Tautonia marina: one gene and its partner. The protein of the gene in region 1 binds, or shares a complex with, the protein of each later gene. Links are inferred from orthologs where the notes say so. Each region holds a gene or a part of one and is shown on either strand. Other genes may lie near its edges. The genes, in order: GA615_RS14910 and GA615_RS23865.

What was found.
Region 2: the proteins of GA615_RS14910 (region 1) and GA615_RS23865 are in contact, whole or in part, in a crystal structure (PDB 5UE9), measured with the Lactococcus lactis proteins. The link is inferred for Tautonia marina from one-to-one orthologs. Residues at the interface, in WP_025017116.1 of Lactococcus lactis: Gly25, Phe27, Phe29, Glu32, Tyr33, Lys35, Tyr36, Lys48, Phe56, Thr60, Pro61, Arg62, Val63, Ala64, Glu65, Thr66, Ala67, Ser68, Gly69, Met70, Ile74, Gln77, Pro223, Glu251, Phe274, Ala275, Pro277, Phe278; in WP_023189152.1 of Lactococcus lactis: Leu4, Gln5, Ala47, Ser48, Met49, Leu50, Leu51, Arg52, Arg53, Met95, Leu98, Arg223, Met224, Ala225, Cys226, Ile228, Gly229, Ala230, Cys231, Tyr232, Ala233, Val235, Glu236, His237, Asn243, His244, Ala245, Lys247, Glu250.

The regions. Positions count from the first base shown.
Region 1 is NZ_WEZF01000011.1:156,061-170,611, reverse strand. What follows is about bases 1-2,843. They hold GA615_RS14910 (dihydroorotate dehydrogenase), read left to right. Parts: upstream 1-883; coding sequence 884-1,804; downstream 1,805-2,843. Other genes in these bases: GA615_RS14895 (hypothetical protein), read left to right, coding at 2,484-2,825; GA615_RS14900 (hypothetical protein), read left to right, coding at 2,184-2,429; GA615_RS14905 (hypothetical protein), read left to right, coding at 1,946-2,179; GA615_RS14915 (glycoside hydrolase family 15 protein), read right to left, coding at 1-720. In the rest of the region: GA615_RS27520 (hypothetical protein), read left to right, coding at 3,234-4,313; GA615_RS14885 (acyltransferase family protein), read left to right, coding at 4,643-5,902; GA615_RS14880 (class I SAM-dependent methyltransferase), read right to left, coding at 6,119-6,805; GA615_RS14875 (FeoA family protein), read left to right, coding at 7,328-7,585; GA615_RS14870 (FeoA family protein), read left to right, coding at 7,585-7,818; feoB (ferrous iron transport protein B), read left to right, coding at 8,002-10,239; GA615_RS14860 (hypothetical protein), read left to right, coding at 10,297-10,497; GA615_RS14855 (hypothetical protein), read right to left, coding at 10,538-11,275; GA615_RS14850 (PVC-type heme-binding CxxCH protein), read left to right, coding at 11,729-14,551.
Region 2 is NZ_WEZF01000026.1:19,930-34,590, reverse strand. The notes cover bases 4,704-7,656. They hold GA615_RS23865 (dihydroorotate dehydrogenase electron transfer subunit), read left to right. Parts: upstream 4,704-5,709; coding sequence 5,710-6,603; downstream 6,604-7,656. Other genes in these bases: GA615_RS23860 (UvrB/UvrC motif-containing protein), read right to left, coding at 6,818-7,636; GA615_RS23870 (pseudouridine synthase), read left to right, coding at 4,704-5,488. Outside these bases: GA615_RS23895 (serine/threonine-protein kinase), read right to left, coding at 1-962; GA615_RS28605 (choice-of-anchor R domain-containing protein), read left to right, coding at 1,328-2,050; GA615_RS23885 (hypothetical protein), read left to right, coding at 2,253-2,684; GA615_RS23880 (DUF1328 domain-containing protein), read left to right, coding at 2,836-3,009; GA615_RS23875 (hypothetical protein), read left to right, coding at 3,045-3,797; GA615_RS27920 (hypothetical protein), read left to right, coding at 3,915-4,169; more of GA615_RS23870, read left to right, coding at 4,211-4,703; GA615_RS23855 (hypothetical protein), read left to right, coding at 7,778-9,160; GA615_RS23850 (TIGR04283 family arsenosugar biosynthesis glycosyltransferase), read left to right, coding at 9,180-9,854; GA615_RS23845 (MutS-related protein), read left to right, coding at 10,204-11,934; GA615_RS23840 (PaaI family thioesterase), read right to left, coding at 11,945-12,412; GA615_RS23835 (phasin family protein), read left to right, coding at 12,682-13,032; GA615_RS23830 (GspE/PulE family protein), read left to right, coding at 13,084-14,295; GA615_RS23825 (type II secretion system F family protein), read left to right, coding at 14,445-14,661.

The DNA of each region.
Region 1 (14,551 bases):
CAGGGCCTTCAGCGTGATCAACGACCGCTTGACCGCCTCGGCCCAGTGAGGCTGGTCGATCGTCTCATCGATCGAGCCCTCGCCGTACGACGACCGATCGATCCATTCACGCCACCAGCGCTCGGTGTCGTGAATGGCGTTGGTGTGATCGACCTCCTTCGGTTCCTTCTCGTGCGACGGATACCACGTCAGGTCGAAGCTGGCCGTCTGACCGGTCGACAGTTCGAAGGAGGAAACCGTATGAAAATCCTCGCCATGCACCGGCACATCGGTTCGCAACCGGACCATGTCCGGCCCCGCCACCGCCGAGATCCCTTGCGGCGTGTGCTGCACCCACGGGATGATCGAGCCGTAGTCGAACCGGATCACCAGGTCCATCGTCATCCGGACCGTTCCCCGGCGGCACTCGACCAACCGAAGCACGTCGGGCAACTCGTCGCGCGGGGGCATGCAGTCGGTAATCCGAACCGTCCCTGTGTCGGTGTCGAACTCCGTTTCCAGCACCAGAGTTCCCGGCCGATACTGCCGCCGCACCGCCCGAATCGGCCCTTCCGGCGCAATCGTCCAGTGCCCATGCTCCTCGTTGCCGAGCAACGCCGCAAACACCGCCCCCGAGTCGAACCTCGGGAAACACAACCAGTCGATCGAGCCGTCCCGGCCGACCAGCGCGGCCGTCTGACAATCACCGATCAGGGCATAATCTTCAAGCAGCAAGGGCATGGTGGCAGGGTCCTGTCGGGTCAAGCCAGGTCGTGCTCCGTCTCGGTTCCGGCGCTCCGGCGAGCGTGACTCAATGTTACCCTAGTCTCAGACGCGTCTCCCGGCAATCGCGCACAACGGGGGCCGACGCCTTTTGGAATCACAGAACAAGAAGGAATGTACCGTGGTGTCGATGGGAGTTCGTCTGGGACGCCTGGAGCTGTCCAACCCGGTTCTTGTGGCGTCGGGAACCTTCGGCTACGTCCGCGAAATGGCCGCCTTCGTCCGACTCGACCGCCTTGGCGGGGTCATCCCCAAGACCGTCACTGCCAAACCCCGCGCCGGCAACCCGACCCCTCGGACCGTCGAGACCGCCTCAGGCCTGCTCAACGCCATCGGCCTCGACAACGACGGCATCGACCACTTCCGGACCCACCACCTCCCCTACCTTCGCACCGTCGGCACCTCCGTCATCGCCAACATTGCCGGCGAGGACGAGGACCAGTTCGTCCAGATGGCCGCCGATCTGGGTGAAGAACCCGGCCTCGCCGCCATCGAGCTGAACCTCTCCTGCCCCAACGTCAGCCACGGCCTCGACCTCGGCATCGATCCCGCTGCCGTCGGCCGCGTCGTTTCTCGATGCCGCGCCGCCTGCCCCTACCCGATCATCGCCAAGCTCACCCCGAACGTCACCAACATCGTCCCCGTCGCCCGCGCCGCCCACGAGAACGGGGCCGACGCCGTCAGCCTCATCAACACCGTCGTCGGCCTCGTCGTCAACTGGCGGGCCCGCCGCCCCATCCTCGCCAACGACATCGGCGGCCTCAGCGGCCCCGCCATCAAACCCATCGCGCTGCGCATGGTCTGGCAGGTCCACCGCGCCCTCCCCGATCTCCCCATCATCGGCATCGGCGGCATCTGCTCCGCCGACGACGCCCTCGAATTCCTCGTCGCCGGCGCCTCCGCCGTCCAGGTCGGCACCGCCACCTTCGCCGATCCCTCCCTCTCCGACCGCCTCCTCGACGACCTCCCCGCCAAACTCTCCGAACTCGGCCTCTCCGACGTCAACGCCTTCATCGGTACGCTTCAATCCAACAAGGAATAGTCACTCGTGTATTCCAAGGGGTGGCTGGGATCGTCTCAACCCCAGACGAGGCCGCATGAGTGGCCCCAGGGGATGACCGGGTGTGAGAATCATCAACGCGGAAGACTTGCTTTGAGGCCGTCTTGAGGGCGCAATCAGGCAATGGACTTCGAACTGATCGGCGAGTTGTCAGAGATCGAGACCATTGCGGTCAATCTCTCGATTCGAGAAAAAACGGACCTCAAGGCGCGTTATGGTGGTCGCCGGTGGCGGAAGCTCAAGGGGGTGGGTCTGATACGATTGCCCAGTGGCAACACCCGTCGCGCCGAACTCCACTGGTACGAAGCGCATGGCATCGGCCGGCGCAAACTCAAGATCAAGCGTTTTCTGGACTGATCCAATGACCACTCACGACTCCAGATCCCTCTTCGCCGTCTGCATCGACCAGGCGGGCTGCGACGATCTCTCGGCCGGGATGCTCTATCGGGTGCTTCCCGACGAAGCGGCCGGCTCGGAGGGGTTTCTCCGCGTGATCGACGATTCGGGCGAGGACTATCTTTATCCTGCGTCTCGCTTCGTCATCGTCCAGGTCCAGCCTTCGGACGAACCGAAGCTCCTTGCCGTCGCCCCGGCGAGCCCTGGGTAACTTTCGACGGGACACCTCAATCAGAACATGCGTTGAGGCAACGGAGCGCTCTCGATGGCGAAGTCCGAGCCCGGCTGGTATCTCGTGCCTCAGGCGGTGGTCGCCCCGGTCGTGCTTTCCGTCGTCGCGATCGCCGCAACCTTCATCGTCTCGCCCTGGGCGCCGGCCGCCCTGCCCTTCGTCTGGATCGGTGCCGGCTGCGCGGCCCCAAATCTGAATCTGGTCAACGGCTGCCTCGCCTACGTCGCCATCTTCATGGGATTCCTGATCTCCTCCCGGCACGAGCCCCTGGGCCTCGCCATCGTCTTCGGGGCCATCGCCGGCTACTGGGGCGGAGTGATCGAGAAACGGTTACGGATGCGGCCATACTCGGGAGACTCGGCGAGCCACGGATGAAACACAGATGGATGTGAGCGACGTGTGTGGCCCCAATTGCTCGCGGGTGGCCCCGGTTGCTCGCCAACCGGGGCGGCGCAGCCGCAAGAGGCGGCATTGGCCACCCGCGTGATCCTCTCGTCGCTTCGCAATCCCGGTTGACGAGCCACCGAGGCCACCCGCCGTCCCGGATCGCATCTCGTTTCTCGCTCATCTTCTTCCCTTCGCTCTTCCCTATCCGTGTTTCATCCGTGTTCCATCCGTGGCTCAAAACCTCCCTTTCCGGTCAAACTTCCAAAAAAACGCAATTAAGCCTCCCATATTTCCTGATTGTTTCAGACAGGGGCCGTTCCACGCCTCCCCGTTCCCTGTCCGCGCTGAAGCTTGCATTGTTGCTGCTCTCCTGGAACTCAAAGGACGCGCACCCTCATGGCCGCCACCACCTTGAAGCAAACGCTCGCCAACCGCCTGAACGCCCTCCTCTCCACCGGCCCGAAATCGACCGAGGGCAAGGCCCGATCGAGCCGCAACGCCCAGACACACGGCCTCTCGACGCTCGGCACTCACCTGCCCGCCGACATGGCCGAGGCGATCGAAGCCCGTAAAACCGAGTGGCTCCCCGACTACCGCCCCGAAGGCCCCGCCCAGACCTGGCACTTCGATCGCCTGGTGGCCGAATCCGTCCGCCTCGATGCCTGCGAGGCCCGCATCTGCGCCGCCCGCTCCGAACACGCCGCCCGCGCCTCCGAATCCTGGGACGACGACCGCGCCGCCGCCGTCGCCTCCCTCGCCGCTCGCTTGCCCCAGCAACCCGAGCGCATCCAGTCCCAGTTGCTCCAGAGCAAGCACGGCGTCCTCTGGCTCCTCGACCGCTGGGCCGAGGTGCTCGACTCCCTCAACCGTCACGAGGGCTGGACCCGAGACACCTGGAACCTCGCCCTCGACCTGCTCGGCGTTGCCCCCTTCGCCCGAGACGGCTCCGGCCCCTGGGATCTCGACCCCGAAGACAAGAGCGAAGCCCCCGGCCTCGCGCTCGTGACCCAGGCCACCGCGGCCCTCCGCGCCCGGCTCGATGCCTTCCTCAACGCCCGAGACGACCGCGCCCAGGCCGACGCTGCCCTCGGCCTCGACGCCGACGAGCCCCCCGCGATCCGCCTCCTGGAACGCTACGCCGCCGACGCCCGACGTCAGTTCTCCCGCTGCCTCAACGAGTTGCGCCGCCTCCAGGCCCTCTCCCCTCGACCTGCCGATGCCGCCCCGTCCCTCCCTCCCGGCCCCCGTCCCGATCGCTTCCGCCCGCACCCCTCCGCCGCCGACATTCCTCCTGCTCCCACTTCCTCCGAGCCTCCCGTCCCCGCTCCAACCGCCCCACCCACCCCGGCGCGAAACGAACCCATCACCCGCCCCTCGATCGCCCGTCCCACACTCTGCCCCGTCCTACCCGGCGCCTCCGCCCCCCTGAACCGCCGCGCCCGCCGGGCCCGAGCCGCCGCTGCCCGACGCTCCTGAACCCTGATGCTCCCCTCCCCCTTCGACCCTCGCACCCCATCCCGGCCCTTCGTGCGCGCCGAACCTCCCAATGCCGCTTCCGCTCGCATCTTCCCATTTGTTCGTTCCGATCCATGGTTTCACCGAGGCTCATCTCCCGATCCGATCCGATCCGAGGCAGCGATCCCCGTCTTCGAGGGATCTGATCCGAGCTGGCCGACGTAATTGTCAAGACTTCTCAGTCAATCTCGCCCGGGAGTCGGCGAACCCCTTGCCATCGAGGTCCCTCAATTCCGTCGAGGACCGCTCCCGATCACGATCCCACGAGCGATCAGCCCAGGGAACCTGACATGAACGACGCCCCCGCTCCCCACACGCGATACCACGCCTTCGACTCCCTCCGGGCGGTCATGATGCTGCTGGGCCTGGTCCTGCACGCCTGCCAGTATTACGTGCCGATCCCCTTGTTTCCGGGGTTCGATTTCCGCGATGTCCGCACGTCGGGGCTGGCCGGATTGACCTTCTTTGGTATTCACACTTTTCGCATGCAAACCTTCTTTGTGATGGCCGGGTTCTTCGCCGCCCTGCTCTGCGACCGCCGAGGGGTCCGGGGGATGTGGTCGAACCGGATGAAGCGGGTCGGCTTGCCCCTGCTCGTCGGCTGGCTGATCCTCTTCCCGATCACGATCTCGGCATTCCTCTTCGGCATCGCCAAACGCGAGGGCCTGCCGGCCTGGGAAACCACCCTCGCCTGGTGGACGACCGGGCAGATCCCCTGGGTCGAGGACTGGCAGCCGTTCTACAGCATCTTCCTCATCTCGCCGCTGCACCTCTGGTTCCTCTATGCCCTGCTCTGGTTCTACATGGGGGCGATCGTCTTCCGGCAGATCGGGAAGATCGGCAAAGGCGCGGTCGGCCGGGGCGTCAACAGCCTCTTCCGACGCCTGACGGCCTGGCACCTGCTCCTTCCGGCCGGGATCGGTTTCACGACCCTGACCCTCTTGATCAGCCCCTCGGCCCTGTTCGACCAGAGCTTCCCGGTCTTCCTGCCGAACCCCTTGCCCCTGGTCCAGTTCGGGCCGTTCTTCGCCTTCGGCTGGCTGCTCTATCGCAACGTCGACCTGCTGCCGACGATGGCCCGCTGGCCGGTGCCGACCTTGGTGGCCGCGGCGCTCATGCTGGTCGTCTATTTCGGGGTAACGGCCTCGGCGATCGGGCCCGACGGCCGGAACACGATGCGGCTGGAGACGGCGGCCGTCTCCTCGGCGGTGGCCTGGCTGGCGGTCTTCGGCTTCATCGGCCTGTTCCTCCGCGTCTTCAACCGCCCGAGTCCCGCCATGCGCTACGTGTCCGACTCGGCTTACTGGGTCTACCTGGCCCACCTCCCCTTGATCTACTGGATGCAAGGTTTGCTGTTCGACCTGCCGGTCCCCGCCCTGGTGAAGATCGGCATCATCCTGAGCGTCTCCATCGTCGTCCTGTACGCCAGCTACGACCTGATCGTCCGGCCGGGCGTCATCGGCCGCTTCCTCAACGGCCGATCGTACCCCTCGGCGCGCCTCGGCCTCCGATCCGGCACCTCGGCCACCCCCGAACCCTCTCCGAACTGATCCGCCTTGCCCCGCCGTCCCCGGGGGCCGGTTCGCCTCGGCCCCCCATCTTCCTCCGTTCCCTCACCAGTCTTCCCGACCCCGGCCTCCTTCGACTCCCTCTCCCTTGTCTCCCCTCGATTTGTTCCTTTCGATCCCCGCTCTCACCTGTTCTTCCCTTCCGATCCCTCCTCTTCCTTGTCTTGCTCCGTGGTTCATCCGTGTTTCCTCCGTGGCTCAAACCTCCCTTTTCCAGATCCGATGCAACCTCCCCTTCAGCCCTTTCCCTGTTTCATCCACCGCCCTGATCTGCGTCGACTCGAACCGCAGCCCCGCTCCCTTGAGGGCCGGCTCCAGGTCCTCGGTCGCCACCCGGTACGGCCCGGAGATCAGGGCCACCCCTCCCGGCGCGAGCATCGCCCGCAGCACTCCCACCACCAGCGGGATCAAGGGCCGCTCATACAAGACATCCGCGCCCAGGATCACCGGGTACGTGGTTTCGGGCAATCGTCTCCAGTCGAGCAACGCCGTCTCGACCCGCTCCGGACCGAACCCATTGGCCCTGCCGCTCTGCTCGACGAACCGCAACGGCGCCCGGTCGTAATCGGTGAACACGACCCGCTCGATCCCCGCCTCCAGGCCCACCAGTCCGGTCAGCCCCAGCCCGCACCCCAGCTCCAGCGCCTCGGCCCCGGTTCCCCACGCCTCGGCCGCGACCGCCTCGGCCAGCAAGAACGCCCCAGGCCAGAGAAAGGCCCAGTACGGCATGTAATCATCCCTCGCGTTCCAGGCCAGCACCGTCGGATCATCCAGCAACCGCTCCGGCTCCGCCGGTCTTGCCAGCCGGATCGTCTTCCCGGCAATCTCCAGGGTCGAAACCGTCTCGGGCCCCTCGTATCGGGAATCCGGCTCGAACTCGTCCACGCGATCCGCTCCTCCCACCCTTGCGATCCGTTTCATTGCCGAGCGATCGGCCCTCGACCTCGGGGGCGAGGGCCGGGAACCCTCCCCCACCCCGGGCTGACCGCCGTTCCTGCCCCTCTCTCCCCCGACGTCGGGGGAGAGGGCCGGGGTGAGCGGGCCCGTTCCAGGACGCCACGCGTCGCAATACCGACGCAGCCCCTCTCACCCGGCCTTCGGCCACCCGCTTCCCCGCACGCGGGGGCGAGGGGCGAGGGTTGCAATGTGTCTCCTCCCCACTCACACGCAGGAGCCGGGCCGGGCGTTTAACCGTGGCTTGCGCCCCCAGTGTAACCGATCCCCGGCCAAACCCCCGAACCCCCGCGCCATTGACGCCCCTCGGTCCCCCCCTTTATAATTCATTGTGTTGAGACTGAATCTCAATTCCGTCCCTCCGCTTCGAGGGAAGGAGCCTCGATCCCTCCGTCGAGTTCGAGCTGCCCGCTTGCCTGCCCACCGACTGAAGAATCAAAGGAGCGATCGTTGATGTCGAGCGTTGCCGAGTTGCCGCCCAGCGTTGCCGAATTGATTCCGCTGACCTTGCTGCGGCCGGGGCAGTCGGGGACGGTCGATCAGGTGCTCGGCACCGGAGATCTCGTGCATCGGCTCCGAGAGATGGGCTTGCGACGCGGAGCCATGATCGAAATGATCCGCCCGGGAAGCCCCTGCATGATTCGCCTCGACGGCCACACCCTCGGCATCCGATCGACCGAACTGTCGGGCATTCTGGTGAGGCCGGCCTGATGAGTCGGCGCCTCTCGGAACTCTCCCTCGGCGAGTCGGCCACGGTGACCCAGGTCGATGCAACCGGCGATGTCGGCATGCGGGCCCTGGAGATGGGGGTCATCCCCGGCACGGTGGTTAAACTCGTGGCCATCGCGCCCCTCGGTGATCCGCTCGTGTTCGAACTGCGTGGCTATCGCTTGAGTCTCCGGCGCTCGGAAGCCGCGGCCATCGAGGTCGCAAGCCTCGTCTGATCCCCCCCGGTCCTGCGGAACGCTCGGCTCCCACCCCGCACGAGGCGACGCAATCGCCGAACCGACGACCGCCTCTCAATACGCCTTGGAAGCAACACGACGATCCCCGGCAGACGGTCCCCTCCCCTTCGCGCCAACCCTCTCCCCCTGTTGACCGACCAGCCGAGTGAGTGGCCCTCCATCATGTCCATTGCCGCTGAACCCCAAACCCGGACCGTGGCCCTGATCGGCAACCCGAACACGGGCAAATCCACCGTCTTCGGCGCCCTGTCCGGTGTGCAACAGCGGGTGGGCAACTATCCCGGCGTCACCGTCGAGAAGAAGACCGGGCGGATGACCGTCGACGGCAAGCGCTGGACCCTCATCGACCTGCCCGGCACCTACAGCCTCGCCCCCCGATCGCTCGACGAGATGGTGGCCGTCGATGTGATGCTCGGCCGACGGCCCGACACGCCGAAGCCCGACGTCATCCTCTGCATCGTCGACGCCAACAACCTGGAGCGGAACCTCTACCTCGTCAGCCAGGTTCTCGAACTCGGTCGGCCGACGGTCGTGGCCCTGACGATGACCGACCTGGCCGAGGACCGCGGTACGACCCTCGACCTGCCGAAACTCCGCGAACGGCTCGGCGTTCCGGTCGTTCCCATCCGGGCCCACAAGCGCATCGGCCTCGATGCCTTGAAGACCGCCCTGGCCGAGACGGCGACTCAGGAGCAACCCGCCTCTGCTCCCGAAAGCCCCTTCCCCGAACCGTTTCAAGGCGAGGTCGCCCGCATCGAAGCCTGGCTGGCCGACGCGAGGCCCGGCCTGCCCCCCTTGCCCCGCTACCTCGTCGAGCGGCTCTTGCTCGACACCAGCGGCTATCTCGAAGGCCACGTCGCACTCAAGAATGGCAACGTCGAGGGCCTGCACGCCGAAATCCTCGCTGCCCGTCAACGCCTGGCCGAGGCCGGTTGCCCCGTCCCGGCCGTCGAGGCGATGGCCCGCTACGGCTGGGCCGCGTCCATGCTCGACGGCGTCGTCACCCGCCCCGACGAGCCTCGCGTCACCTCCGGCGACCGGGTCGACCGCGTCCTGACGCACCGGGTCTGGGGTACGCTGATCTTCGTCGCCGTCATGGCCCTGATCTTCCAGGCTGTCTTCACCTGGTCGATCCCTTTGATGGATCTGATCGACGCCGGGGTCGGCGGCCTGGCCACCCTGGTCGAAGGGGTGATGGCCGAGGGGGCCCTGCGCAGCCTGATCATCGACGGCATGATCGCCGGCGTCGGCGGGGTCATTGTCTTCCTGCCTCAGATCTTCATCCTCTTCTTCTTCCTCGGCATCCTGGAAGACTGCGGCTACCTCGCCCGCGCGGCCTACCTGATGGACCGCCTCATGACCCGTCTGGGCCTGAGCGGCAAGTCGTTCATTCCCCTGCTCTCCTCCTTCGCCTGTGCGATTCCGGGGGTCATGGCCACCCGCGTCATCGAGGACCGCCGCGACCGCATGACCACCATCCTCGTTGCCCCCTTGATGAGCTGTAGCGCCCGGTTGCCGGTCTACACCCTCTTGATCGCCGCCTTCATCCCGCCGGTGGCCGTGGCTGGGTTCGTCAGTCTCCAGGCCATGACGATGGTCGCCATGTACGCCGTCGGCGTCATCACCGCCGCCGCCGTGGCCTGGGCCCTGAAGAAGACCGCCTTCAAGGGGCCGACCCCGCCGTTCGTCATGGAACTCCCCGCGTACAAGTGGCCCTCCCCTCGCGTCGTCCTCCACCGGATGTTCGAACGCGGCTGGTCGTTCGTCCGCAGGGCCGGGACGATCATCTTCGCCGTCTCGATCGTCATGTGGGCCTTGCTCTACTTCCCTCGCCTGCCCGAATCGACCGAGGCCGCCTTCGCCCAGCAGATCGCCGCCCTCGAAGACCAGCGCGAGGCCGCCGACGATGCCGAGGCCGTTGAGGCGATCGATGCGCAGATCGCGACCCTCGAAGCCCGAGCCGACGGTGAGCAGAAGCGATTGAGCCTGCTCGGCCGCGCCGGTCGGGTCATCGAGCCGGTCGTCCGCCCGCTCGGCTGGGACTGGCGGATCGGCGCCGCCGCCATCGCCTCGTTCCCGGCCCGAGAGGTCGTGGTCGCCACCCTCGGCGTCATCTTCGACGTCGGCTCCGACGTTGAGGGGGAGGAAGGGGCCAGCCGCCTCCAGGTCGCCCTGCGCGAGGCCGAGCACCGCGACGGACGCCCCCTGTTCACGATCCCCGTCGCCCTGTCGATCATGGTCTTCTTCGCCCTCTGCGCCCAGTGCGTTTCCACCCTGGCCGTCATCCGTCGCGAGACGAACTCGTGGGGTTGGCCGTTGTTTTGTTTTGCTTATATGACTGTCCTTGCGTATTTTGGCGCGATGCTGGTCTATCAGGTTGGCACCTGGATTGCAGCCTGAGGCTCGGATGACGGGAGGGGATTCCAGAGGCCCGGTTTCCGAAAAGGACGGCAGACGATGACGTTCGACTGGCAAGACCTGTCGGCCCTGGCCGTGGTGGCGGTCGCGGTCGTCTACCTGGCCCGTTTGGGCCTCGCGGCCGTCTCGTCCCGAGGCGGGTGCGGCTCCGGATGCGGCTCCTGCCCGAGCGCTGCCTCGACCCACGGCAAGGGCGAGCCGCTCGTGAGAATCGGCCCGCCCCCGCAGCGGAAGGGTTGAGGAACCGGCTTTTGCTCGCCGGTTCCTCGGTGGATGCCGGTCAAAGGAACGACCGGAGCTGATGGCAGAGCGAGCCGATGTATCGGACCTGTTCGATGTTTGGTCCGGAGCGGCCCCGAGCGACCGAGTTGACCCGAGCCACGAGCCGCCCGCACGATCGTTCCATCCGATCATGAAACCGTCTCAATTCGTGCGGCGGAGCCCCGCTCAGGGCCGCCTGACGGAAGCCGACGGCCGCCTGGTGTAGGTCGATCGCGTCACGGTACATCCGCTCCCCCTGCGGCACGATGTGTGCCGTCGGCCCGAAGACCTCCAGGAACGCCCCGACCTCGCCAATCAACTGATCGACCACTCCGATCACCGGCGCGTGACCTCCCCCTGGAGGGCAGGCTCCACCCCGGCCGCCATGCCCACCATAGCCGGGCAATGGAGCGCCGAAGCCGTGGTCGTGACCACCAAAACCGGGGGCCGGAGGGTAAACGTCGGTCGGAAACCCTCGCGGAATCTGCGGGATGAAGCCCGCGCCCGGTCGATGGCCGATCGGTCCCCGGTGGCCGGGGAACGTCGACCCGTATCGATGGGCCGATGTCGGCGCGACACCTCCAGCCCAGCCGATCCCGGGGTCTGCACGATGGTCCGAGTGCCGATCGAAGCCCGACGATCCCAGCCCGATCGGCGGCAGCCTGCGGTCAATCACCTGCCCCTGCGCCTGGGTTCCCGAGAGGCCGACGACCATCAGGCTTGTCATAACGGTTGCGGTAACAATCATCCTCGACATGGTGCACACTCCTGTTGCGATGCGATCGCGGCAGACAGTCCTCCGGACGGAGATCGGGCCGGTCGGTCGGTCTGGCCTCGGATCGAACAGACCCGAACGCCCGCTGTGGCTCGACCGGCTCGGTATCCTCACCTTGCGACCCGTTGCGTCTCGAAGGGTCGCGACTCGGCTTGAATCAAATACACAGGGTGTGCCAATTTGATCGAATTTGGAGAGGATTGTCGCAAGTTTATTTTCTGTATTGGGTTTGCGTTTGTTTGTCTTGTGGAGGATTTCCAGCCTCGACCCCAGAATCAACACGGAACACCAGAGTTCTGGCGCGAGGAAGATTCTGCCAGGAAAGGGGCGTAGCGGGTCGCTCCGGCCCTGGCGCGACGGGTATACTCCGAAGATTGCTGCCCGCCAGTCCCCGACCCCTCCCCCCGCGATGGCCCGATTGAGGAGACGCTTGCCATGAGGCTCTGGCCCCCCCGTCGGCTCACCTTTGGTTTGACCGTGCTCGGCCTCGTCCTCTCAGGGGACGCCCGAGGTCAGGAATCGGAACCCGCGCCGGAGCTGATTTCCGGCACAGGGCTGTCGCCAGCCGAGGCACTGGCAAGCTTCCAGGTGTGGGAGGGGTTCACCGTCGAGCTGGTGGCCGCCGAACCGCTGGTCCAGGACCCAGTCGCGTTTGACTGGTCGGCCGACGGGAGGCTCTGGGTTGTCGAGATGGCCGACTATCCGCTCGGGACCGAAGGGGGCGGTCGGGTCCGAGTGCTGGAAGACTCGAACGGTGACGGCTCGTACGACACATCGACCGTTTTCCTCGATGAATTGTCCTATCCCAATGGTATTATGCCCTGGCGTGAAGGAGTTCTGATTTCTTGTGCGCCAGAGATCATTTATGCAAGAGACTCCGATGGCGACAATCGGGCCGATCGGGTCGAGGTGCTTTACACGGGGCTGGCAGAGGCGAACCCGCAGCATCGGGTCAACGGCTTCTCCCTGGCGCTCGATGGTTGGGTCCATGCGGCCGATGCGGATGGCGGCACCGTGCGATCGACTCGGAGCGAGGCCGCGGTCGAAGTCCGAGGCCGCGATATCCGCTTCCGGCCCGACGACGGGGCGATTGAGCCCGAAAGCGGTCGGTCGCAGTTCGGCAGGAGGCGCAACGACTGGGGGGATTGGTTTATCAACAACAATTCCCTCTGGGCCTGGCACGTGGTCCTGAGTGATGCCGACCTGCGCAGGAACCAGGCGTTTGCTGCCTCGGTGACGACCCGGGTGCTGGAACCGGATACGAGGCTTTATCCCATCAGCCGGACCCTGGCTCGTTTCAACGACCCTGGATCGGCCAACCGAGCAACCTCGGCCTGCAGTCCGGAACCGTATCGGGATACGCTGTTCGGTTCGGATTTTGCATCGAATCTGTTTATTAGTGAGCCTGTTCATAATCTTGTTCACCGAATGGTGCTTGAACCTGAGGGGGCGACGTACTCGGGGCATCGAGCCGAGGGGGAGGAGACCTCCGAGTTCCTCGCCTCGACCGATCACTGGTTCCGGCCGGCCTCGATTCGGACCGGGCCGGATGGGGCGCTCTGGATCGCCGACATGCAACGCGCGGTCATCGAGCATCCCGAGTGGATTCCCGATGACTGGGAACGCCGAATCGACCTGCGGGCCGGCGAGAACCGAGGGCGGATCTATCGCGTGGTGCCCTCGGATCGTGCGCCTCGGGCCATCCCGAAGCTCGACCAGCTCGACACGGCTGGGCTCGTTGCCGCGATGGACAGCCCGAACGGCTGGCAACGAGATACAAGCCAACGATTGTTGATGCACAAAATCGATCAGGATGCGATCATTCCTCTGCGCCAGTTGATCAGCACAAGCCGTCGGCCCGAGGCTCGGGTGCAGGCGCTCTGGACGCTGGCCTGTCTTGAAGGGTTGGATGCGAAGCTGATCCGATCGGCATTGGCTGACGAGCATCCCGAAGTCCGCCGGGCGGCGATCCTGGCGGCGAGGCTGGGGGACGGGGATCGCGACGAGGTGGGCGCGGCCATCGTGGGCCGGACAGACGACCCCTCGCCCCGTGTCCGGATTGCGGCGGCCCTGGCGCTGGGAGACTGGACCAATCCCAGCGCCGGAAAGGCACTGGCGAAGCTCGCCCTGAACGACGGAGGAGATCCCTGGTTTCGGGTGGCGATCCTCAGCTCGGCACGGTTCCATGCGGCGGAAATCTTGTCGGCGGTACTCGCACAACCTGAAGGCGATCGTTCCTCTGCGAATGTATGGATTGGTCCGCTGTTTGCTGCCGCGGCGCGAGAGACGGGTTCCGAAGGGCAGGCGGGCCTGGTGCGGTCGCTCCTGACTGCCATCGAGCAGGTCTCGGAGCGGGACGGGCCGGCGGCGATGGGGATGCTGGCAAGTCTGCTTGATGAGGCGGGCCGACTGGGATTACCGCTCACGCGGTGGTCGGAGCCTTCGGCAGGGCTGACCTCGGAAGTCGATCGAATCGGGTCGCTCATCTCGGAGGCTCGACAGGTGGCCGCCGACGAGTCGCGCACCGAGGCGGATCGGCTTGCAGCAATTCGGCTGCTGGGCCGCGAGCCGGCGGGGGGCGACCGTGACCGCGCGGTCCTGCTTGGATTGCTTCGGCCTCAGGAGCCGGTTGCCATTGCTCGGGCGGCGGTGGATGCCGTAAGCCGACTGGGAAGCGCAGAGGTGCCTGATGTGCTTCTGGGAGGGTGGAAGGGGCACGGGCCGACGCTTCGATCAGCGATTCTTGACACGTTGCTGAGCCGAGAAGCCTGGCGCGATGCGTTGCTTGACGCTCTGGAGGAGGGGCGAATCCCCTCGGCGGAGGTCGGGCCGTCGCATCGGGGGCAGTTGTTGACGCATCGAGAGGAGGCGGTTCGGGAACGCGCGGAGCGGCTGTTCGGAACCTCGGACGGAGAACGGGCGGCGGTGGTCGCGCGGGCTCGGCAGGCGCTGGCGTTGGGGAGCGAGCCGGAGCAGGGGCGAGCGATCTTCGCGAAGCACTGCTCGACCTGTCATCAGCTTGACGGCGAAGGATTCGCCGTGGGACCGGACCTGACGGTACTTTCGGACCGATCGCCCGAGGCGTTGCTGGTGGCGATTCTTGATCCGAACCGGGCTGTCGAGGCACGCTATGCCGCCTACACGCTGGCCACGACCGACGGTCGGGTGGTTTCGGGCCTGATCGCCGAGGAAACCTCGAACGCACTGGCGCTGCTTCGTCAAGGGGGAGAGCGTGATACCTTGCTGCGGTCGGAGATC
Region 2 (14,661 bases), on another replicon or contig:
TCGTCGAGCCTGCGGGGCGGGACCGGATCACACTCGACGACCTGGCGGAGCGACTCGGCCTCATTGGCCGCCTGGAACGGGGGCCGACCGGTGAGCATGGCGTAGAGGGTCGCCCCCAGGGCGTAGATGTCGGCCGGCGGTCCGACCGGGCCGAGGGTCGTGTCGATCTGCTCGGGAGCCATGTAGCCGGGGGTCCCGATGGCGAGCCCCGTCGAGGTCAATCGGTCGTTCGAATCGACCTCCCGGGCCAGGCCGAAGTCGGTCAGCCGGGGAGAGCCGTCGGCAGCGAGCAGGACGTTGCGGGGCTTGATGTCGCGGTGGATGATCCCCTGCTCGTGGGCGGCGGCCAAGGCCAGTGCGAGGGTCCGGGCCAGCTCGGCGGCTTCTCGGGGCGGGAGCGGGCCGTGCTCCAGGCGATGGCTCAGGTCGCCCCCCTCGACCCACTCCATGACGATGGAGGGGAGGCCGTCGAACTCGCTGATGTCGTGGACCTTGACGATGTTCGGGTGATTGAGTCGGGCGAGTGCCCTCGCCTCGCGGAATGCTCGGGAGCGGGCCTTGGGTGCGAGTCGACCGGCGGACGAAAGGACCTTGATCGCCACCGACCGGTCCAGGCCCACCTGTCGGGCGCGGTACACGATCCCCATGCCACCCCGGCCGAGTTCTTCGAGTTCGTCGAATCCCGGCAGTGTTGGGAGCGTGGCCGGTTCCCGATCGGCATCTGATGCCTCCCAGCCGTCGATGCGTTCGAGCCGATCGAGCCACGACTGCGAGGGATCCTGATCGGGCTTCGCCGTCACCTCGGCCACCGACGGCCATTCGGCCAGCAGGGCGAGCCGATCGCGGCAGGTTTCGCACGCGTCGAGGTGCGCTTCCAGGTCGTTGCATTCCCGATCATCGACCTGGTCGGCCAGGAATCGTTCCCAGCGGCTCGGATCGGGGCAGGTGTCCGTTGGCTTCACGGTGTCCCTCCAAGGTTCTCGGAAACCTCCGGCACGGCCATCGGGCTCACCTGGCTCGTCGACGGATCTGGTTTTCAAGACTGGGATTTCGGGCGATCTGGGGCTGATCGCTACGTTGCATCCTGCCTGGGGCCCATTGGAACACATTCTAGTGCTTGGAAGTCTGTTCGAGGAGTGTCTCCGAAAATATTTATCGCCGCGGGTGCTAACTTTCGGCCCGGCACCCCCAAGAAGAGGAGAGGAGGGCCGTTCGACGGTCGCCGGTTGTAGATGGCGAGTTCTCCTCAGCCCGTGGCGCCCGAGGGCTCCCCGATTCAATCGCCCCTGCGCCTTCATGAAGCCCCAAACTCGGGAGAACATCCGATATGACCAGGATTCCCAGCCACCCGTTCTACTCGACCTCGGCTCTCGTCGTACTGGTCCTCGGCCTTTGGTCCTCGGCTGATTCCCACGCCAGGGCCGGTCTAGTGGTCTCCAACCTCAGCAACACACAGGATTCCGCGTGGAGGATCGGCAGTGGGTCGACGCTCCTAGATTCTCCAGTTGCCAATCAATTCACGACCGGCTCAGGGCCAGGTTGGATTCTGGACTCGGTCGTGCTTAATCTCGGAGTGTTTGAGACTCCCAGCGGGTCCGTGAGCGTTGCACTCTTCGCGGATCTCAGCGGTTTGCCAGGGACGACCCCTCTCGTGAGTTTTCTGGGCTCCAACCCAAGCTCATCGGCCGAGGAGATCACGTTCACGCCGCAGAACATGCTGCAGCTGTCCGCGAACACATCCTACTGGTTAATGGTTTCTGCGAATGTGAATGACAATTTCTTCTGGAATTTCACGGGCGATCCTAACCAAACGGGTCTGGCTGGCTGGTCAATCGGAGACACGTCCTATGCCGGGTATGGTACTGACGGCTGGACCGCGTTGGAAAATCCGTTCTCCGATCCCCGGAACGGCCCGGCTCCAATCCTATTCCAGGTGAATGCCACGGAGGTATCAGCGGTTCCTGAGCCTTCCACTCTGGCGATGGGCGGCATGGCTGTGGTGCTGATCGGGCTCGGCGCGTACCGGCAGCGACGCCGAAGCCGGAGTTGACGCGAGGGAGCCAACCCTCGATTCAACTTGAGCACCCCCTGCATCGTGGCCGGGGGTTCTCGCTTGAGCCGGGATCGGATCGTCGGCCCGGCATATCGCTTGATGTGACCACTCACGACACCTCATCATCCATGCGACAGGAAGGCGAGCCGCGTGAGCTCGCCACCCGTCGTGACCGCTTGAAACTCAGGAGCATCTTCCGATGAATCGACCAATGATGGCCGGGCTGGCCATGGTGCTGGCGCTGGTTGCCGGCTGCTCGAAGGAGGAAATCGAGGCGGACATGGACGCGGCCGGGCAGGCCGTGGAAGGTGCCGTCGACGGGACCCGCGACGCCGTAGGAAGTGCCGTCGACGGGACCCGCGACATGATGGGCGGGGCGGTCGAGGCGACCGGCAAGGCCATCGAAGACTCGGCCGATTCGGTCGGCGGCGCCGCCGAGGGCACCGTCGATGCCGTCGGCAAGGCGGCCGAGTCCGTCGGCCTGGAGGAGACGGGCCGGAAGATCGAGGACGCGGCCCCGGGGATCGGCGAGGAGGCCCGCTCCGACACCGACGCCGCCGGCAAGGCGGTCGAGGGGGCCGGCAAGGCGATCAGGGGCGAGCCCTCTGGAGAACCAGACAGCAACCGCTGAGAAAACCTGTCACCCGCCGTGGTGGCTCGACAACCGGGTGGCCTGGCCTGGCGCCGGGACAGGTCATCGGGTTGTCACCTGAATCGTTGCGTTCGTCATTCATTCCACCGACTCGTTCCCACTCCTCCCCAGACATCACCGTGAGGCACCCATGATCCGCTATGCGTTGATCTTCCTCGTCGTGGCCATCGTGGCCGCCGTCTTCGGGTTCGGCGGACTGGCGCAGGACGCGGCCTGGATCGCCAAGATCCTCTTTTTCATCTTCCTGGTCCTGTTCGTCGTCTCCTTGATCCTGGGCCGCAAGGGGCCGTCGACCGGGCTCTGAGCCTCGGGACTTCACGGAACGATGGGGCCTGGACCATGATCGAGGGCCACGATTACACGATCTATAGCAGCGGGCTGGGAGGCCGGGCGCGGATGTACGCGCTGCTGGCCCTGATCACCGCCTTCCTGACCCCGCTGGCCCAGCACGGGGTCCTGGTCCTGATTCGCCGCTACGGGGGAGACGACTGGGACCTCGCCGAGAAGGCCCTTTTCTTCGGCGGCTTCACGGCGCTGATTCTTTTCGGCGTCCTGATCAATCTCTTCGACGCCTATGTCTGGCGAACCGAGCTGGGGACGTGGATGTTCCGGCTGGCCGGGCTGCCGGCCCCGTCCGACCTCTCCGGGGAATACCACGGGACGATCGAGCTGTACTCGCCGTCGGAGTCGGGATCGGTCTTTCGCACGGGCTATTTCATGAAGATCTCCCAGACCTGGGAGCAGATCAGTGTGATGGTCGAGCGTGAGGCGGAGAGCGGCGGCCAGGTGCGGGTCCACAGCGATCTGGGGAGCCTCCACATCGGGATGATGGCCGAGCTGGTGACGCTCCGCTTCATGTACACGTTCGAGGAGAACCTGCCGCGGCGGGAAGGGGGCGGCATGATGGCTCGCCGCTTCTCCGGGGCGGCGACCTTCGAGTTCCGGCGGGACGGTGAGACCTGGAAGGTGATGGGTCACTTCTTCGATGACATCGGCCGGTCCGGCCAGGTGCGCCTGGAGCAAGGGTTGGCCGGAGCCTCGAATCAGGCCCCTAACGATCGCAGAGTCGAATCTCAGGACACTTCTGCGTAATTCCCTGGAACCTTTCTGGGGAACGATCGTATACTCGATGAACCAACGAATGAGGAACGACCCGCCGGTCCGTGGCTTTTGTCGGCGGCGCTTCACATTAAGTCCTTTCCGATTGAGTTGCGTCCGCCGACGCAGGAAGAGAATTCGCAATGGCAGCACGACCACCCCGCCGAGGCGGTGGCCCGCCTCCCCGCCGCGCCGGCTCGACGTCGGGCGCGGGTCCGCAATCGAACCGTAAACCCCGGCCCGCCGGCCTTCCGACCGGCCCGCGGCCGTCATCCGGCCCGCGACCGACGGCGGGTCCTCGTCGATCGTCGTCGGCAGGGCGTGGCCCGGCTCGATCCGGCGGGTCGAGCGAAGGAGATCGCCTGAATAAAGTGCTCGCGGCGGCCGGGCTCGGCTCGCGGAGAGCGGTGGAAGAACTGATTCTCCAGGGTCGCGTGCTGGTGGATGGCCAGGTCGTGCGCGATCTGGCCACGCGGGTCGATCCGACGCAGGCGACGATTACCGTCGATGGCGAGCGGATTCGCCAGGAAAAGATCGTTTATCTGGCCGTCTACAAGCCGAAGGGGTTTGTCACGACCAATTCCGACCCGTCCGGGCGGCCTCGGGTCATCGACATCGTGCCCGACTTGCCGCAACGGGTCTATCCGATCGGTCGGCTCGACGAGGACAGCACGGGCCTGATTCTCTTGACCAACGACGGGGAGCTGGCCAACCGGCTGGCGCACCCGAAGTTCGGGGTTGAGAAGGTGTATCGCGTGCTGGTCGCCGGCAAGCCAGGGCCGGAAGTGATTGACAAGCTGGTGGAAGGGGTCTGGCTTGCCGAAGGGAAGGCAAGGGCACGATCGGCCCGGTTCGTGAACGAGAAATCGAATCACGGCGAAGCCACGATGATCGAGCTGACCCTGGCCGAAGGGAAGAATCGCGAAGTGCGCCGGATGCTGGCGAAACTCGGCCACAAGGTCATGCGCTTGACTCGCGTTTCGGTCGGGCCGGTGACGCTCAAGGGGCTTTCGGCCGGTCAGTGGCGGTATCTGGAACCGGACGAGGTCGCAATGCTTCGCCGGGTTGCCTCCGGAGAGTCGCTCCGGCCCCGAGACGCCAAGCGTCGTGAGGCTCCTCGACGGAAATCCGAAGGGGGACCGGCCCCATCCGGCCCTCGGTCGGGCATGGGTCATCTGGTCGGATCGGCCGATGGTCCGAGGGGCAAGCGCCCCGGCGGCCCGCCGCGAGGCGGTCGGGATCGGGACCAGGGGGGAGGACGACCGGGAGGCGTTCCCCGGCGAGGGGCTGTCGGCTCGTTCGCCCCACCGCCGACCGGTGTGAAAGGGAAACGCCCGGCTTCGCTCGACGACGGGCCCGATGAGGTGTTGATTCCGCCGATCTTCAGCGGGAACTTCGACGGCCCTCCTCCGGCCGGACGACCGCCCCGGCCCGCCGGGCCTCGGTCGCGGCCACCGGCCGGTCGTCCGCCGGCCAGCGGCGGCCCGCCTCGGAGTCGAGGATCGGCGGGTGCTGGTCCCAAGCGTCGCAGTTCCGGAGGTCCTGGTGGCCCGCCGATTGGCGGCGGCGGCAATGGTCCCTCGGGCGGACGGCGCCCGGCGATCAAGCCACCCGGCCAGGTTGCCAAGCGTCGGCCGAAGCCGTTGCCGAAGTCGCGGCGGTCGAAGCCTGCGGGGGACGAGTGATCGGAGCGGAGGGGCGGGCGGAATCGAATCGTCGCGTTTCAAGTGATGGTTGCGAGCGAGTCGAGGCGACTGCCCCCCCTCACCCGGCCTGCGGCCACCCTCTCCCCCGCAAGCGAAGCGGCGGGTGAGGGTTGAGAGCGGTTGAACGCGGGAACCCGGCGTGACGGGTCGTCTTCCGGACTTGTTTCAAGGATCGCCCGGTGTTGGGAGGAAGTCGCCTGATGGATGCGGTGGTTCCGGCCTGTGCGGCGCATCGTTCGGTGGAGATCGTCGAGAATGTCCCGATCGCCAGGGGGACGTACCGCATCCGGCTGCTGGCCCCGGAGATGGCGCGTTGCATCATTCCGGGGCAGTTCTTGATGATCCGGCCGACGCGCCAGGGCTCGACCGACCCGTTCTTCGGTCGACCGTTCGCGTTGTATGACATTGTGCCAGGGCCTTCGGGAACTCCGGAAGCGATCGACATTGTTTACCTGGTGATCGGTCGAGGCACGGCCGCACTGACCGAGCGCCGGGCGGGGGAAACCGTGGAGGTCTGGGGGCCGCTCGGTAACGGCTTCGGCCCCCCTCCCGAGGACGGAGGCCCGGTGACGTTCGTGGCCGGGGGAATCGGGCAAACGCCGTTTCTCGCGCTCGGTCGATGGTGGACCGGCCGGCAATCGTACGGGGCCGAGCCGACCGGCTGGACGGGTCCGGTCGCGTCGTCGAGCGAGTTGCTTTACGGAGTGCGCACCGCGGAACTTGCCGCGGGGGTCGAGGACTTCGAGCGGGCCGGCATCCGCGTGGCACTGGCGACCGACGACGGATCAGCAGGCTTTCACGGGTTCGTGACGACCTTGCTGGAGCAGCGGTTGCAAGCGGGGCACCGGCCGAGCAAGCTTGTCGGGTGCGGGCCTCCGGCGATGCTCAGCGTGCTGGCGGGGATTGCCGATCGGGAAGGGATTCCGTGCGACGTGTCGCTTGAAAACCAGATGTCGTGCGGCTTCGGGGCCTGTTTTAGCTGCGTCGTGCCGATGCGACAGGCCGACGGCTCGACCGACCTGAAACGGGTGTGCGTGGAAGGGCCGATTGTGAGGGCGGCGGAGGTGGCCTGGCCGCTGGGCGGCGGGCATTGAGGGCGGCGGATTGATCGGCCAGTCTCCGCAATCCGATTCCCGACGACGGTGAGAGCGGTTCCACCGAGCTGAGAGGCCCCGATTGCTCACCAATCGGGGTCGCGCAGCGACGAGAGATGATCCCCCGCCTTCGGGACCTCTTGCGGCGGAGCCGCCCCGGTTGGCGAGTAACCGGGGCCACCCCAAACCCGGGAAGGTGTTCGTAAATACCGCCTCAGGAGCGGCTTCGGGAGCGGATCTGGTCGCGGAGGCGGGCGGCGCGTTCGTAGTCTTCGTGTTCGACCGCCTCGTCGAGCTGTTCGCGGAGGGTCTTGGGGACCTCGAAATGATGCCGGACCTCCCCTTCCAGGCGGCGGAGGCGCTCGATGTAGGCGACGGTCGGCGTTTCGAGTTCGCCCGGGGGGAGTTCGAGGGCCTCGAAGTCGTCGAGATCGTCCATTTCGAGGAGGGTCCGGGCGTGACGTTCGAGCCGGTCGATCCCCTCGCGGATGGCGTCGATTGCTTCCTCGGGGCTGGTCCGTTCCAGAGCGAGGGCGGCGGAGGCCTGAGTCCGGTCGAAAAGGATGCCGGCGCGAAGGCGCTCGTGACGCTCGACGTATTCGGGGGTCGGGCCGAAGTCGGCGATGAAATCCATCAGGTTGAGGCTGTGCTCGGCGTCGCGGAGGGCACGCTCGTAGTGCTGGAGCGTGAGGAAGGCGACACGGCGGTGGTAGAACTGCACGAGTTCGCGGTCGGCCTCGGCGCAGTGTTCGGGCGTCATCGACCATCCGACCGGGCCGGGATCGGCGGCGGCCTGTGATCGCCGACGCCTCCGGAATTTGGAGCGATGGCGGAGGTAGTCGAGGTAGGTCAAGAAGCCGCGAGGTCGTGCGCCGTCGGGTCGGCCGTCGAGTTCCATCTGAAGCACGCCAAGATCGACCCGGATCTGGAGGACGGTACGACCGTCGCGCGCCAGGATTTCTCGGGCTTCGACCTCGTCGAACTCGGGGTCGTAGGGCCAGCCCCGAAGGGCCTCGTCAATATCGCGCCGCATAATCGCTCCCGGTTCGGCGACTGGGAAAAATGGTCCGGGTCCGTGGGCGGGCGCTGGAGCGGTCCCAGAGGTATTATAGCGGATCGGCTCGCCGAGGGCACGGGCGGGGTCTCGTTGACAGGCGAAGGGCCTCGTCCGAGAATGCTCGCGGCCCTCGCAACGGCGGTCGCTTCGAGCCGTCCCGACTTCACGGAAACCGTCCTCATGTTCACGAGCCTCCCCGGATTGGCCCAGTCGATTGAACGCCTGATTGACGACACGCCGATCATCGACCCGCACACGCACATCCATTGCGATCGGCCGTCGGCCACCGACCTGACCGCCCTGTTCGGCTACCACTGGGTTCAGACCGAGCTGATCGCCGTCGGAATGCCGAAGGAGGACCTCGACCCAGCGTTGCCGACCGATGAACGCATCCGTCGGATGATTCCGTACCTGAAGCGGATGCGGAACACGGCGATGTCGTGGTGCGTCTACCGGATTCTCTGGGATCTGTACGAATTCGCCGAGCCGGAGGTCACAGAAGCGAACTACCGCGACCTGCTCGACCGGGTCGAAGCCAAGGGGAAAGACCCGGAGTGGCCGGCCCATGTGCTTCGGGATCGCTGCAACATTCAGACCTTTGTGACCAGCCTGGGCAATCGGGGGGAAGCGTCAAGTAGCGTTGCGCCCGATGCGCTGTTTATGCTCGATGCGCACTACCTGTTTTGCCCGGGAGTGGCCACCGACCTCGACCCGTTCTTCACCGGCAGGACGCGGAAGCTGGACTATTTCGAGGCGTTGAGTCAGGCGTTCGGATCGCATCCGGGATCGTCGGGCGAGCTGTCTCGGGCGGTGCAGGGCTGGCTCGATCGGACCGTGACCGGGCCGGTGCGGTTCACCAACACGTTCATTCCGATTGAGCAGCGATTCCGACGGCCCGATCCGGCCACGATCGACGCCATTCTCGCCCGGATCGGAACGGCGAAGGACCAGACCGAGGCCGATGTCGATGCTCTGGTGGACGCGGTGACCTGGGCGATTCTGGAATGGCACCACGAGCGACGTAAGGCGGTGCAGATTGCCGTTGGCGCCGAATATTTCATCTGTGACGGCAAGAGCATCCCTCGGTTCCAGCCGAACTGGACGAGCGAGATGGCAAGGACGTTCCACGAATTCGGCAATGCCCGGTTCGACATCATGATGGCCTCCGACGTGCTGTCGCAGGAGGTCGCCGTGCTGGCCCGGCAGTTCCCGAACGTTTACACGTCGGGCTACTGGTGGCACACGTTCTTCCCGTCCTTGATCGAGCGGCACTTTGCCTTGCGGTCGCAGGTGGTGCCGATGACGAAGTTCTGCGCCTATCTGAGCGACTCGTATTCGGTCGAATGGGCGTATGGCAAGCTCCAGGTCATCAAGCGGGCGATTGCCTCGGCCCTAGCGCATCAGGTGGAATCGGGCTTTGCGAGGGAGGAGGATCTGCCGGCCCTGCTCCAGCAAATCCTGCACGACTCTCCCCGAGACCTCTACGACCTGCAGCGCTGAGATGGCGGAATTGCCTCGTGTGTCGGTCGTCATTCCGACGCTCAACGAAGCCAAGACGATCGGATCGTGCCTCGATCATCTCGCCGACCAGGGGGTCGATGAGGTGATCGTGGCCGATGCCGGCAGCCCTGACGGCACGGCCGATCGGGCGAGTCGGGCCGGGGCTCGGGTCGTGGCCGCTCCGAAAGGCCGAGGAGTTCAGCAAAATCGGGGAGCGTTGGAGGCGTCGGGAGACGTCTTGCTGTTCCTCCATGCCGATTGCCGGCTTGAAGGCGGGGCGATTGCCGAGTTGCAGCGGTTCGTCGCCCGGTGCCCGAAAGTGCCGGGCGGCTGCTTTCGGATGCGGGTGGATGGGCCGGAATGGGCCTTTCGCGCGATCGACGCCGCGGCGCACCTCCGGGCGGGAGTTCTGGGGGTTCCGTACGGCGATCAAGGGATTTTCGTTCCGCGATGGGCGTTTGACCGGGTCGGCGGGTTTCCGGAATTGCCCTTGATGGAAGACGTGTATCTGATGCTCCGATTGCGGAGACTGGGAAGGATTGCGTTGCTTCCGAAGCGGATTGAGGTCTCGGCAAGGCGCTGGCGGAACCAGGGGATTCTGGGCCAGAGTCTGCGCAACTGGGCCCTGACGGCGGGGGCCGCGGGAGGGATGTCGACCGAGACGCTCGCCCGGTTTTACCCGGTGGTTCGGTGAGGGTCGGGAATCTCGGGCGGTTGCGCACCGTTCTCTGATTCGATCCTTTACGGAGGGGCGGGGCGGGCATCCCCACAGATCATGGCTCCTGGTAAGATGGTGCCGAATGCGTCGTCGCTCGACCTGATTCGAGTGACGTCGGGGTCGAGATTCTTTATCTGCAGAATCCTCTGCGCTGCGTCGGGCGTGAGCCGGTCATGATGGGGTCATGGCTTCGGAGCAGCTTTCCCTGGGAGTTCGCACCTTGGCCGCGCGTCCCTCCGACTCGTCATCCGCCGATTCCAAGCCATCAGATCCTCATGCCGAATACCTTCGACGCCGCGATGCCCGACGGGCGGAAGCGAACCGATTGAGCGACCGGCATCGGAAGATTGCCGATGGCCGCTTGCTGGTCTTCGCCGTGGGGCTGGTTCTGGCCGTCGTGACGATTGGGCTGGGTTGGGGGTCGCCCTGGTGGTTGCTGGTGCCGACGGTTGTCTTTGTGGGCCTGGTGATCGCCTACGACACGGTCGGGCGATCGCATCGGCGCGCGGAACGTCGGGTCGCCTTCTACGAGGCCGGGCTGGCTCGGCTGGAAGACCGATGGCCCGGCCGAGGCGATCCCGGCAATCGCTTCTTAAAACCGGATCATCCGTTCGACGCCGACCTTGATTTGTTCGGGTCCGGATCGGTCTTCGAACGGCTTTGCACCGCCCGCACCGGCTCTGGAAAAACGACGCTCGCGGCCTGGCTGCATCACCCGGCCGAGGTGGACGAGATTCGAGCCCGGCACGAGGCGGTGGCGGAGCTGCGCGATCGGCTCGATCTACGCGAAGACCTCGCCTTGCTGGGAGACGACATCGAGCAGGGCCTGCATCCGACCACCCTGATTGCCTGGGCCAAGGCTCCTGCCGTCTTGCAATCCCCCTTGATTCCCCTGGCCGCCTCGCTGCTGGCCGTCCTGAACCTGGCCGCGCTGGCCGCCTGGATCGTGGGGATGGGGGGAATCCCGCTGATGGCAACGATTGCGGCCACCTTGATCCTGTCTCGATCGCTTCGGAATGACCTGGCTCAGACGCTCGGCACCGTGGATGAGCGGGCCGAGGAGCTACGATTGCTGGAATCGCTGCTGGCGAGGATTGAACACGAGCCGTTCACATCGGCCCGGCTCTTGATGATTCGAGACAGCCAAACGGGGGACTACGAACCGCCCTCTCGACAGATTGCGCGACTGGCCCGACTGGTGATGCTGCTCGACTTCCGACGGAACCAGTTGTTTGCGCCGCTGGCGTTTCTCCTGCTCTGGGGAATTCATCTCGGACTGGCCATCGAACGCTGGAGGAACCGATCGGGCCGATCGATTGAGCAATGGCTCGACGCCGTCGGTCAGTTCGAAGCCCTTTGCGCGCTGGCGTCGTATGCGTATGAGCGGCCGCACGACCCGTTCCCGGAGATCGTGGACGAGTCGGAAGGCCCGGTGATCGAGGCTCAGGCGCTTGGGCATCCGTTGATCCCGGACACCCAGAACGTTCGGAACGATGTCCGCCTGGGAGGCGCCGATGGCCCCCGTGTGCTGCTGGTGAGCGGATCGAACATGTCGGGCAAGAGCACGCTGTTGCGATCGGTGGGGGTGAACGTCGTGCTGGCGCTGGCGGGGGCTCCGGTTCGAGCCGATCGGCTGCGGCTTTCTCCGATGAGCGTGGGATCGACGCTCCGGGTGCAAGATTCGCTGCAGGCGGGGCGATCGCGGTTTTACGCCGAGATTACGCGGTTGCGGACGCTGGTGGATCTGGCCTCAAGCCCTCCCCCCCTGCTCTTTCTGCTCGATGAAATCCTGCACGGGACGAACTCGCACGACCGGCGATCGGGAGCACAGGGTGTGGTGAAGGGATTGCTCGACCGCGGGGCGATCGGCTTTGTGACGACGCACGACCTGGCGCTGGCCGAGATCGTCGCGGGCCTCGGGCATCGGGCGGAGAACGTCCACTTCGAGGACCATCTGGAAGACGGGCAGATGCGGTTCGATTACATCATGCGTCCCGGGGTCGTTCAGAAAAGTAATGCGCTGGAGTTGATGCGAGCCGTGGGGCTGGACGTCTGACGCCCCGCGATCAGGAACGATCTGGGGTCTGAGGATCGGTCGGCAGGTGCATGAACGTGCCGGAGCCGGTGGCGATGAGGCTTCCCTGATCGGTTCGGAGCTCACTGCGGACCACGGCGGTTCGTCGTCCGTTGTGCTGTACCTCGCCATCGGCGATGAGCGTATCGCCAACCCGAGCGGCTCGGACGAAGTGGACGTTGAGCTGCAAGGTCACCAGATGATGCCCCGGAGGGGAGTGGGCGAAGGCGGCTCGTCCCATAAACGAATCCAGCATGGCCGCCGTGACACCACCGTGCATCAGGCCGAGGCTTCGGAGATGCTGCGGTTCCACAACGAGCTTCACACGGCTCGGTCCTCCCGGTTGAGCAGGTTCGAGGGGAACCATGCCGAGCAGTTCCCAGAACCCACCGTAGGAGAGGTCGGCCGGAACCGGAGTGGGAGCGGAATCGGGGGGTGGTTGGTCCTCGGGAGACGCCATCGGGAACAATCCTCGGTCGAAAACGGAACGGAGCGGTGAGGAGCAAGGCGGCTCCAGTTTACGGGTTGCCAGCGCGGGTTTCACACGGCCACCGACGAAAAGCAGCCCCTCGCGTCGAGTGGCCTGAAATGAGACAATGAATTAGGTTCGGAACTGGCTGCGGCGGGTTCGGGATCACGATCACGCCCCTCGGCGTGGTCGATCATTGCCGGAGGATTGAGCCACGATCACGACTCAATCCACGGACAATCATGCGAAAGGATGGAGCGATGTTCGAACTTGTGAAGCGAACCCTGTTTACCGGCGTCGGCCTTGCGGCGATGACGAAGGAGAAGCTTGAGGAACTGGGCAAGGAGGTGGCTCGTCAGGCCGACCTGAGTGAAGCCGAAGCCGCCAAGTTCCAGGCCGAACTCGAACATCGGGCCACGACCGCGCAAGAGGATCTTCAAGCGGAGATCGACCGGCGCATCGAGCAAGTCTCGCAACGGCTTGGTCTGGCTCGGGCCGAGGATACCGCCACGCTTTCGGCCAAGGTCGCGGCCCTCTCGGCCCGGCTCGAAGCCCTCGAAGCACGTCTGAGTGCGGACGAATTGGCCTCCGACTCGGACAATGAAGGCTGATCGCTACCGATGCCCAGCACCTCGAATCGAGGATCGCCTGGAGGGCCCTCGGTGCTTGCCGGGCTCGACCCCGCCTCCCCGCAGTTTGCGACGGAGGCGGTTGGCGTGCTCCTGGAAACGGCCCGTGCGGTCGGGGCCAGCGACCTGCATTTCCAGCCGATCGCCGAGGGGCTGGAGATTCGCCATCGGATTGACGGCGTCTTGCAACCGATGGCCTTGCTTCCGTCACAGGTCGCACCCAATGTTGTGGCCCGGCTCAAAGTGCTTGCACATCTGCTGACTTATCGAACCGACCTTCCCCAGGAAGGGCGAATTCCCTCGCAACCGGGCCAGGCCGAGATTCGCGTCAGCACGTTTCCGACGCTCCTGGGGGAACGGGTGGTCGTGCGGTTCTTTGCGGAACCGGGGCGATTGCTCGACCTCGATCAACTGGGTTTTCCTGGCGATCTGCTCGAATCCCTGCGCTCGGCGCTGGTCGAAACATCGGGTCTGATTGTATTGGCCGGCCCCGCCGGAAGCGGCAAAACAACAACCCTTTATGCGTGCCTGCGTGCCCTGGCACATTCCTCGGCCGGCCACCGATGCCTCGTCACGCTGGAAGACCCGATCGAAGCGGCCGTCGAGGGGGTGGTGCAAGCGCAGGTGAACCCCTCGGCCGGGTTCACGCTGGAATCGGGGTTGCGCTCGTTGCTCCGGCAGGACCCGGAAGTGATCGCCGTGGGGGAGATCCGCGACCCCGACACGGCGGAGTCGGCCTTTCAGGCAGCCCTGACGGGGCATCTTGTGCTGACCACCTTTCACGCGGGATCGGCGAGCGGAGCAATCGGTCGGCTGGCTGAGATGGGGATCGAACCGTATTTGCTGCGTAGTGGGCTTCGAGCCGTCCTGGCGTTGCGACTCGTCCGGCGGCTGTGCCACGGCTGTTCCCGACCGATCTCGGCCGACGATCCCGCAATGCTGGGCCTTCCGCTGCAGTCGGCCCGAGTGGCCTCGGGCTGCGACGCCTGCCGAGGGACCGGGTATCAGGGTCGCATGCCGATGGCCGAATTTCTCCTTCCCCATGAGGGACCGGTTGCCCAAGCCGTGCTCAATCGAGCTGATGTGGATCGGATCGAAGCCGCTGCGAGGTTGTCGCAGATGGTTGGCCTGTGGGATCGAGCGCTCGAGGCAGTGGCCGCGGGCCGGACCAGCCCCGCCGAGGTGCGCCGGGTTCTCGGGCTTCAGACGCCCAAGAGGGAGGACGATCGCCCATTCCCCTCCTAACCCTACGGCATCGAAACACATGGACAGCAGGACTCCTTGATTTTTCCGCGTTCCCGAACTTTTTCAGCCGCCCCCTCGACAACCTGTGACAACTGTCGTAGAATCCCCCCGGTGAGATGATCCTGCCACTCGGGGGAGGACTGCCGACGATGTCGAGCCGGGGAGCGATTGATCGGCTTTCGATGGACGAACTGATCGCGCTGAACGAGGAGATCGTGGCGCTGGTTCGGGCTGGGGTGCCGATTGAGCGAGGGCTGGTGGGGATCGGTGGGGACTGGAAGGGGCGGCTCGGGCGGGTGGCGGAGGCCCTCGGCAGGCGGATGGAGGCCGAGGGGTGTTCGCTGACCGATGCATTCGCAAATGAGT